2 linked regions of the Prochlorococcus marinus str. SB genome follow. The protein of the gene in region 1 binds, or shares a complex with, the protein of each later gene. Links are inferred from orthologs where the notes say so. Each region holds a gene or a part of one and is shown on either strand. Other genes may lie near its edges.

Evidence for each region. The genes of interacting proteins can lie anywhere in the genome.
Region 2: the proteins of uvrA (region 1) and mfd are in contact, whole or in part, in a crystal structure (PDB 4DFC), measured with the Escherichia coli proteins. The link is inferred for Prochlorococcus marinus str. SB from one-to-one orthologs.

What each region holds. Positions count from the first base shown.
Region 1 is NZ_JNAS01000002.1:634,910-639,384, forward strand. The notes cover bases 728-4,148. They hold uvrA (excinuclease ABC subunit UvrA), read left to right. Parts: upstream 728-1,044; coding sequence 1,045-3,948; downstream 3,949-4,148. Other genes in these bases: EV02_RS02930 (AAA family ATPase), read left to right, coding at 728-990. In the rest of the region: more of EV02_RS02930, read left to right, coding at 1-727; EV02_RS02920 (glycosyltransferase), read left to right, coding at 4,151-4,475. UniProt on the Escherichia coli protein: The UvrABC repair system catalyzes the recognition and processing of DNA lesions. UvrA is an ATPase and a DNA-binding protein. A damage recognition complex composed of 2 UvrA and 2 UvrB subunits scans DNA for abnormalities.
Region 2 is NZ_JNAS01000001.1:260,221-265,346, forward strand. What follows is about bases 751-4,822. They hold mfd (transcription-repair coupling factor), read left to right. Parts: upstream 751-1,112; coding sequence 1,113-4,622; downstream 4,623-4,822. Other genes in these bases: EV02_RS0108575 (TerC family protein), read right to left, coding at 751-1,038; EV02_RS09420 (hypothetical protein), read left to right, coding at 4,695-4,822. Also shown: fmt (methionyl-tRNA formyltransferase), read left to right, coding at 1-331; more of EV02_RS0108575, read right to left, coding at 328-750; more of EV02_RS09420, read left to right, coding at 4,823-4,856. UniProt on the Escherichia coli protein: Couples transcription and DNA repair by recognizing RNA polymerase (RNAP) stalled at DNA lesions. Mediates ATP-dependent release of RNAP and its truncated transcript from the DNA, and recruitment of nucleotide excision repair machinery to the damaged site.

The sequences.
Region 1 (4,475 bases):
AATAATTCAATTAAATCATCATTAGAAAATTTAAATAATTTCAGTCATGATGCACCCTCAGTAACTTCTTTTATAAATCAATCATTAAAGATTTTAAATAAAACAGCTCATTTCGATTTAAAAATTCAAAACTTTAGAGAGAAGTTATTAAATATTCATGCTGATGTTGAAGATTTACTTTTTGATCTAAAATCATATTTGCAAGAAATAGAAAATTATGAATCTAATCTTCCGGTAATACAAAAAAGATTATTCTTTTTAAAAAACTTAGAGAGAACTTTTTCATTGGATCTAACTCAATTAATTGAAAAGCGCGATCAATTAAAAACGTATTTTCAACAAAATGATCAAGGTAATGAGATTTCCATGATTAAAGCTCAAATTGAGAATTTACAAAGTAATCTAAATTCTTTATTTGTTATTCAATCTACTGAAAGAAAAAAAATTGCTAAACAATTACAAAATTCAGTAATGTCAATTTTAAGCAATCTAGGTTTAGAAAATGCAAATTTTTCAATTCAATTTTCTGAGTGCAAGCCTTCTGGCGATGGAATTGATGATATAAATTTTTTGTTTTCGGCTAATCCTGATCAGAAGCTTGCTCCATTATCAAATGTTATTTCTGGCGGAGAAATGTCAAGATTCTTGTTAGCTCTTAAATCTAGTATTTCTAAAAAACCAAATACTTTCTTTTTAGATGAAATTGATAGTGGTTTAAGTGGCAAATCTCTATTTTCTTTGGTGGAGCTTATAAAAGAAATTTCTAAAAACCAACAAGTCTTGTGTATTACACATCAGCCATTACTCGCTGCTTGGGGATTAGCTCATTTCAAAGTTAATAAAAACGTAATTAATGGGATAACTTATACTTCAATCGCAAAACTAACTACAAAAAATCAAAGAAAAAATGAACTAATAGAACTTATAGGTGGAGGTTCATGTGAAGTAGACGAATATGCTTCTAAACTGCTTGATCGCACAGCTGCGTAAAACAGAAAAAATTCCACTATAATATTCTTTTTAAATCATAGAGTAGATTTAAACATGGTTAATAAAGCCGATAGTAGTTTTGGAGAAGATAACTCAATTAATATTAGGGGAGCTCGTCAGCATAATTTAAAAAATATTGATCTTTCTCTACCTAGGAATAAATTTATAGTTTTTACAGGTGTAAGTGGAAGTGGAAAAAGTTCTCTAGCCTTTGATACTATTTTTGCTGAAGGTCAAAGAAGATATGTTGAGAGTCTTTCTGCATACGCAAGGCAATTTTTGGGTCAAGTAGATAAACCAGATGTTGACAATATTGAAGGTTTATCACCTGCTATTTCAATTGATCAAAAATCTACAAGTCATAATCCTCGATCAACAGTTGGAACAGTAACGGAAATACAAGATTATTTAAGATTATTGTTTGGCCGTGCTGGTGAGCCTCATTGCCACCATTGTGGGATTCCAATTGCGCCTCAAACAATTGATGAAATGGTGGATCAAATTCTTCTTTTACCAGAAGGAACAAGGTACCAATTGTTGGCTCCTGTTGTAAGAGGTAAGAAAGGAACACATACAAAATTAATAAGCGGACTAGCGGCTGAAGGATTTGCTAGGGTAAGAATCAATGGAGAGGTAAGAGAACTTGCTGATAGTATTGAATTAGATAAAAATCAAATTCATAATATTGAGGTAGTTGTCGATAGATTAATTGCAAGAGAAGGTATACAAGAAAGATTAAATGATTCTCTACAAACTTGTCTCAAAAGAGGAGATGGCTTAGCGATAGTAGAAGTTGTTCCAAAAAAAGGAGAAAACTTACCTTCTAACTTAGAAAGAGAAAAACTTTACTCAGAAAATTATGCATGTCCTGTACATGGATCTATTGTTGAAGAACTTTCTCCTAGATTATTTTCTTTTAATAGCCCATATGGGGCCTGTCCAGATTGTCATGGGTTAGGTTATTTAAAAAAATTTACTGCGGATAGAGTTATACCTGATAAAACATTACCTGTTTATGCTGCAATAGCTCCTTGGAGTGAAAAAGATAATACTTATTATTTTTCTTTACTTTATTCTGTAGGGCAAGCTTATGGTTTTGAACTAAAAACTCCTTGGAAAGATTTAAGTGACTTGCAAAAAAAAGTTCTACTTTTGGGATCAGATAAACCAATATTAATTCAAGCTGATAGTCGTTTTAAAACTTCTAGTGGTTTTGAAAGACCTTTTGAGGGGATATTGCCCATATTAGAAAGGCAATTGAATGAAGCCAATGGAGAATCAGTTAAACAAAAATTAGAAAAGTATCTAGAATTAGTTCCCTGTAAGACATGTTCTGGAAAAAGATTAAGACCTGAGGCTTTGGCAGTTAAACTTGGTCCATACAACATTACTGATTTAACTTCTATAAGCGTTTCTGAAACCCTAAATCACGTAGAGCGCATCATGGGCTTAGGTAAGATAAAGAAAGAAAATATATCTTTATCAGAAAAACAAAAGCAGATAGGTGAATTGGTTTTAAAAGAGATTCGTTTACGTTTGAAGTTTCTAATTAATGTAGGTTTAGATTATTTGACTTTAGATAGACCGGCTATGACTTTGTCTGGTGGTGAGGCTCAGCGTATTAGATTGGCTACACAAATAGGTGCAGGTCTTACTGGCGTTTTATATGTATTAGATGAACCAAGTATTGGTTTGCATCAGAGAGACAATGACAGATTATTAGAAACATTAAAAAGCTTAAGAGACTTGGGAAATACTTTGGTTGTCGTTGAACATGATGAAGATACTATGAAATCCGCAGATTATTTAGTAGATATTGGTCCAGGGGCAGGTGTTTATGGTGGGGAAATTATTGCTAAAGGATCTTATCAAGATGTTTTAAATTCAGAAAAGTCATTAACTGGAGCTTATCTTAGTGGTAGGAAATCGATTCCTACTCCAAAAGAACGTAGATCATCTGTAAAAAAAAGTTTAATTTTAAATAATTGTTCTAAAAATAATTTAAAAAATATTTCTGTTGAATTTCCTTTAGGAAGATTAGTTTCTGTAACTGGTGTGAGTGGAAGTGGAAAGAGCACTTTGATAAATGAATTACTTCATCCTGCATTATGTCATTCTCTAGGATTAAAAGTCCCTTTTCCTCAAGGTGTAAAAGAGTTAAAGGGTATAAAGGCAATTGATAAAGTTATCGTTATTGATCAATCTCCAATAGGAAGAACTCCAAGATCAAATCCTGCTACATATACTGGTGCTTTTGATCCTATAAGGCAGATATTTACTGCCACAGTTGAAGCAAAAGCAAGAGGTTATCAGGCTGGTCAATTTAGCTTTAATGTGAAAGGAGGAAGATGCGAAGCTTGTAAAGGTCAGGGAGTCAATGTAATTGAAATGAATTTTCTACCTGATGTGTATGTTCAATGTGAAGTATGTAAAGGAGCTCGTTTTAATAGGGAAACTCTTCAGGTGAAATATAAAGGTTTCAATATATCTGATGTTTTAGAGATGACTGTTGAACAAGCTGCAGAAACTTTTTCTGCTATACCTCAAGCTGCTGATAGATTATCTACATTGGTTGATGTTGGCTTAGGATATGTCAAGTTAGGCCAGCCAGCTCCTACATTATCTGGTGGAGAGGCTCAAAGAGTTAAGTTAGCCACGGAATTGTCAAAAAGGGCTACTGGAAAAACTTTATATTTGATTGATGAACCAACTACAGGTTTAAGTTTTTATGATGTTCATAAATTAATGGATGTAATACAACGTTTGGTAGATAAAGGTAATTCAGTGATTGTTATTGAACATAATTTAGATGTTATTAGATGTTCAGATTGGATTATCGATCTAGGACCTGATGGAGGGGATAAAGGAGGAGAAATCATTGCAGAAGGTATTCCCGAGGATGTAGCTAAAAATCCTATAAGTTATACAGCAAAATATCTTAAAAAGGTTCTGAAATAAGAAAATCCTTGTTGTATTTCTTTTTATTTTAGTTATTTCAGCAATACGAAATTCTTTTTTAAAGGGGCATAAAGTCACTCTGTAACTGCTTTTTTGAAAACTTTTATATTAAAAAAATTTTAAATCATAATGCTTTCTTAATATTTCCTTAGAAAAATTCAGCTTATTTGTATTAAAGGCCGTTGATCGGAGGTTTTACTGAATGAGGTTGAAATTTTTACATTTACATTTACATGGTCTTATACGTTCTAAAAATCTTGAGTTAGGCAGGGATGCAGATACAGGAGGGCAAACACAATACGTTTTAGAATTAATTAAAAGCTTGGCTAATATTTCAGAAGTTGATCAAGTAGATTTAGTTACTCGTTTAATAAACGATCTTAAAGTAGACGATGAATATTCTCAAGAAGAAGAATTTGTTGAACCTGGAGTGAGAATTTTAAGATTCAAATTTGGACCTAATAAATATTTAAGAAAGGAATTGCTTTGGCCTTATTTAGATCATTTAACTGAAAGACTAATTTCTT
Region 2 (5,126 bases), on another replicon or contig:
TGATTGGGGTAATGAGGCAATTAAAATTTCTCAAAAAATAAAAGCATTATACCCACGAGCAAATACAACTTTTAGAGGTAAGAACCTTAAAATACTTAAAATCAAAGTTTTGACTAGTGATGAAATTAAAAATGAAAAATACCTTTTAATGAGCCATTATTCAAGACCAGGTATTATTCTTGATGTAATAGAAAATGAAGGAATTATAATTTCAACTAAAACTGATCCGATTATTTTGTTAGTAGGAAAACTTGAAGGCAAAAACATTTCTAGCAAGAAGCAATTGATTCAACAGTTAAAGCCTTCAGCAGGTGAATATTTCTCAGATTAAGTTTTAGATTCTTTTTTTGAGAATCCCCAAATGAAAGCAAAAAGAATCAAAAAATAAAAATAATAATCTGGCAGAATAGACTCTTTAATTAACGTATTTAGTAATAGCTTAATCCCAACTATCAAAATTGCTACATAACCGGCTGTTTCTAATCTAGAAAATATATCCAGAAGTTTTAGAAAAATCCCCGATGTAAATCTTAATGCTAATACACCAATTACTGCTCCAAATATAATTAATATATACTGATCGCTTATAGCCACTGCAGTAGTAATACTGTCTATGGAAAAAGCAAAATCAGTAATTGAAAGAAGTGCTACAACTCTTAAGAACCTAAAATTATTATTTTTATTTTCTTTACCATTTTCAGCGTTGTCTATATCTGAATTTAAAAAAACATTAGAGAAGAATAAATAAATTAAATAAAAACCTGCAAAAACTCTTATGAGAATAAACTTTAGAAGAACATTAGATAATATGATTAGAATAATTCTAAATAATAAAGATATTGTTATGCCAATATTTAAGGCTCTTGACCTTAATTCTGAACTATCGAGGGATTTTGTAAGAGAAGCTAATGCTACAGCATTATCTGCCGATAATAATAATTCTAGAGCAATTAATATTGGTAAAAGTGTAAAGATTTCGTACCAACTGTCTACCTGATCTAGTGTGGGTATAAAAGAATTTATTGCGGCTGAATCCATCAAATATTATTCACAATCAGTATAAAATCTAATATAATGTATCGGATATTTGTAATCAAGATTGATAGTTATAAATGAGTTTAAATACTTTAGTTGATTATATTTCGAACTCACAAATTACTTCTGAATTAATAAAAAGAATTTCAAAAAGTAATGAATTAAATATTATTGGTTCAAGTAGATATGCAAAATCAATAATATTAGATAGCATCGCAAAAAAAGAGAAAAAAAATATATTATTAATTTGTCCTAATGTAGAAATTGCCTACAAATGGATTGGTTATTTTGAAAGTATAAATGATAAAGCAGTTTTATATTATCCTCCAACAGAACATCTACCATACTTATCAATTAACAAATCCAAAGAGATTGAATTTAGTCAGCTTACTGTTTTATCCAAATTAATAAAAAAAAAGAAAAATGAACCTAATATTGTTATATCAACTGAGAGATCACTACAACCTCATCTCATAAATAAAAACCTATTAATTGAAAACAAGTTAGATTTGCAAAAAGGGGTTCAAATCGAGATTCAAGAATTAGCAAATAAACTTACTTTGCTGGGTTATACGAAGGATAATGTAACTTCAACAGAAGGATTCTGGAGTAGGAGAGGGGAAATAATAGATATTTATCCTGTCAATAATGAGTTTCCTATAAGATTAGAATTTTTTGATAATGTAATTGAGAAAATAAGAGAATATGATCCTCATACACAGAAAACTTTAGAAAGTATAAATAATATTGAAATAATACAGGCTGGATTTGATTCGCTAATAAAAGATAAGTTAAATAATTTATCTAAGAACAATCTTTTTAATTCAGAAGATATAAATAAAAATAATCTTGATCGTTATTTAGGAATAATTGAAGAAGAACCCTCAAACATAATAGATTTTATAAATAGGGAAACAATTCTTGTAATTGATGAATTAGAAGATTGTAAAAAATTTGCAAATAATTGGTATCTAGATTCAGAAAGTAATTTTGATAATTGTACGTATGAAGTAAATGAGAACCTTAAAAATAATGACATTAATTTAGAGGCCAAACCTAATTTGCATTTAAAGTTTGACGAAATATTAAATTCACTAGGAAATTTTAATTTAATAAAATTTTATGAATTTGAATCTAAAATCAATATTGATAATAGATTTTTGTTAAACGATAAAAGATTAAATTCATACTCTAAAAATGTAGGTAAATTATCCAATGATATAAATAAAAATATAAAAAACAATGAAAAAGTATGGATATTATCAGCACAACCATTGAGAACAAGGACTTTACTTTTTGAGCACGAATGTAATGCAAACTACTTAAACAATCCTAATGATATTGATGAAGCATATAAGTCAATTAATAATTCAACTCCTCTAATTTTAAAAAATAAGAACAATTACGAAATAGAGGGGTTTTATCTACCGATATGGAAAATTGTCCTGATAACAGATAAAGAATTATTTTCACAACAATCTCTTTTTAATAACGTATTCATAAGAAGAAAAAAAAGAAGTGTCAATTCAAATATAAATGTAAATAAGATTAGTCCCGGTGATTTTATAGTTCATAAAAATCATGGAATAGGGAAATTTTTAAAAATAGAAAAAATAAATATAACCGGAGATTCAAGAGATTATTTAGTCATTCAATATCAAGATGGGAAGATAAGTGTTGCAGCTGATCAACTTGGTAGTGTTAACAGATATAGATCAAGCGGAAAAATAAAGCCGAAAATAAATAAATTAGGAGGGACAGAATGGGAAAAAATAAAAGATAAAAATAAGAAACAAATCAAAAAAGTTGCTGTCGATATTTTAAAACTTTATGCAAAGAGAGAAAAATTAAAGGGTTACATTTACCCAGAAGATGGTCCTTGGCAAGATGAATTAGAGGAATCATTCCCTTATCAACCAACACCTGACCAAATTTCTGCTGTAGAAGAAATAAAATCTGATATGGAAAGCGATAAGCCAATGGACAGGCTTGTTTGTGGAGATGTAGGATTTGGAAAAACAGAAGTAGCTGTTCGGGCTATTTTTAAGGCTATTACATCAGGCAAACAGGTAATATTACTCGCACCCACAACAATCCTAGCTCAGCAACATTGGAGAACAATAAGTAATAGATTTTCACCTTACCCAATAAAAGTATCTTTACTCAATAGATTCAAAACCGTTAATGAAAGAAAGGAAATCTATGCAGGTTTGAAAAATAACAAAATTGATTTAGTTGTAGCAACGCATCAAATTTTAGGAAAAGAAATAGAAATTAAAAACTTAGGACTACTAGTTATTGATGAAGAACAAAGATTTGGAGTAAGGCAAAAGGAGAAAATAAAAAAAATCAAAACCAACATAGACGTTTTAACTCTTTCGGCAACTCCAATTCCAAGAACTCTTTATATGAGCTTATCTGGACTAAGACAAATGAGCTTACTAAATACTCCTCCACCATCAAGAAGATCAATAAAAACATATTTATCTGAAATAGATATGGATGTTATAAGAACTGCAATAAATCAAGAACTTGATAGGGGAGGTCAAATTTTTTATGTTCTTCCAAGAATTTCTGATATAGATCAAGCTGTTAACAAATTAAAAAATATGTTTCCCAACTTAAAATTTATTGTTGCTCATGGGCAAATGAACGAAACAGAGCTTGAAAATGCAATGATTGCTTTTAATAATGGAGAAGTAGATCTAATGATATGCACAACGATAATTGAAAGTGGATTAGACATCCCTAAAGTAAATACAATCATTATTGAAGATTCTCACAAATTTGGCCTTTCACAACTTTATCAACTTAGAGGAAGAGTTGGTAGAAGCGGTGTACAAGCACATGCTTGGTTATTTTATCCAAATATAAATAAAATTAATGACGCTGCAAAACAAAGATTGAAAGCGATAAAAGACTTTTCAGAACTAGGTAGTGGATACCAACTTGCAATGAAAGATATGGAAATAAGAGGTGTTGGTAGTTTACTAGGAGAAGAACAAAGTGGAAAGGTTAATGCTATTGGATATGATTTATATATAGAAATGCTCCATGAGGCTATTTCAGAAATCAGCGGACAAGAAATACCTGAAGTTAACGACACTCAAATTGATCTACCAATAAATGCATTTATACCTGCAACATGGATATTAAATAGAGAAGAGAAGCTTGAGGCTTACAAATCTGCTACTGAATGTTCAAATAATGATGAATTAACTGAATTAGCTACAGACTGGGTAAATAGATATGGAAACTTACCCAAACCTGTTGAGTCACTAATTATGATAATGAGACTAAAATTACTAGCTAAAAAATGTGGTTTTAATAAAATCAAGCTAAAAAAGCCAAACATCTTAATAGAGACAAAATTAAAAAATTCTACTTTTAAAATACTCAAAAATTCTTTGGCAAGTAGCGTTCATAATAAATTTAATTTTAATGAAGGCGAACAATTATCTACCATCACAATAAGGGGTTTAGGTGCAACTGAAATTCAGAATCAAATTGATCAACTAATATTGTGGTTCGGGTCTTTTGAAAGAGAAATAAAGAATTTCGACAAAGACCTTATTAAAATAGAATAAATTATTAAATAATTATTTAAAATCCGCGAAACAGTTTGATTTCGGTTAGGTTTATAAAAATTTATTTAATTTATGGGTGAATATATAGACGTCGGAATCCAAAATTCGATTTTACCTTTATCAATTATTCTTTCATCAATTGTAATTGGCATATTTGCATTATTTGAAGAAGAAACAGAAAATGATGACGATGACTCAGATTCAGGAAGTGGCGGCCTAATGCAACCTATTTGAAATTATTTATAAACAATTTGTTTTGACTTTCTCTTAGAGATTTTAAATAACCTATTAAAAGAACCTACCATTAAAATAAGAGCAGTAAAAGTAGATACGAAAATAAAAATCACCAAAAATATCTCATAGAGATATGAAAGGAGTTCAATTAATAACAAAAAAGTTTTATGAAATGTCGAGGTTAGATTTTTTAAAAGCAAATTCTTATTAGGAATTAAATAATTTATATAAACTAATAAAACACTCAAAATAAACAAAAAGAAAGATTCA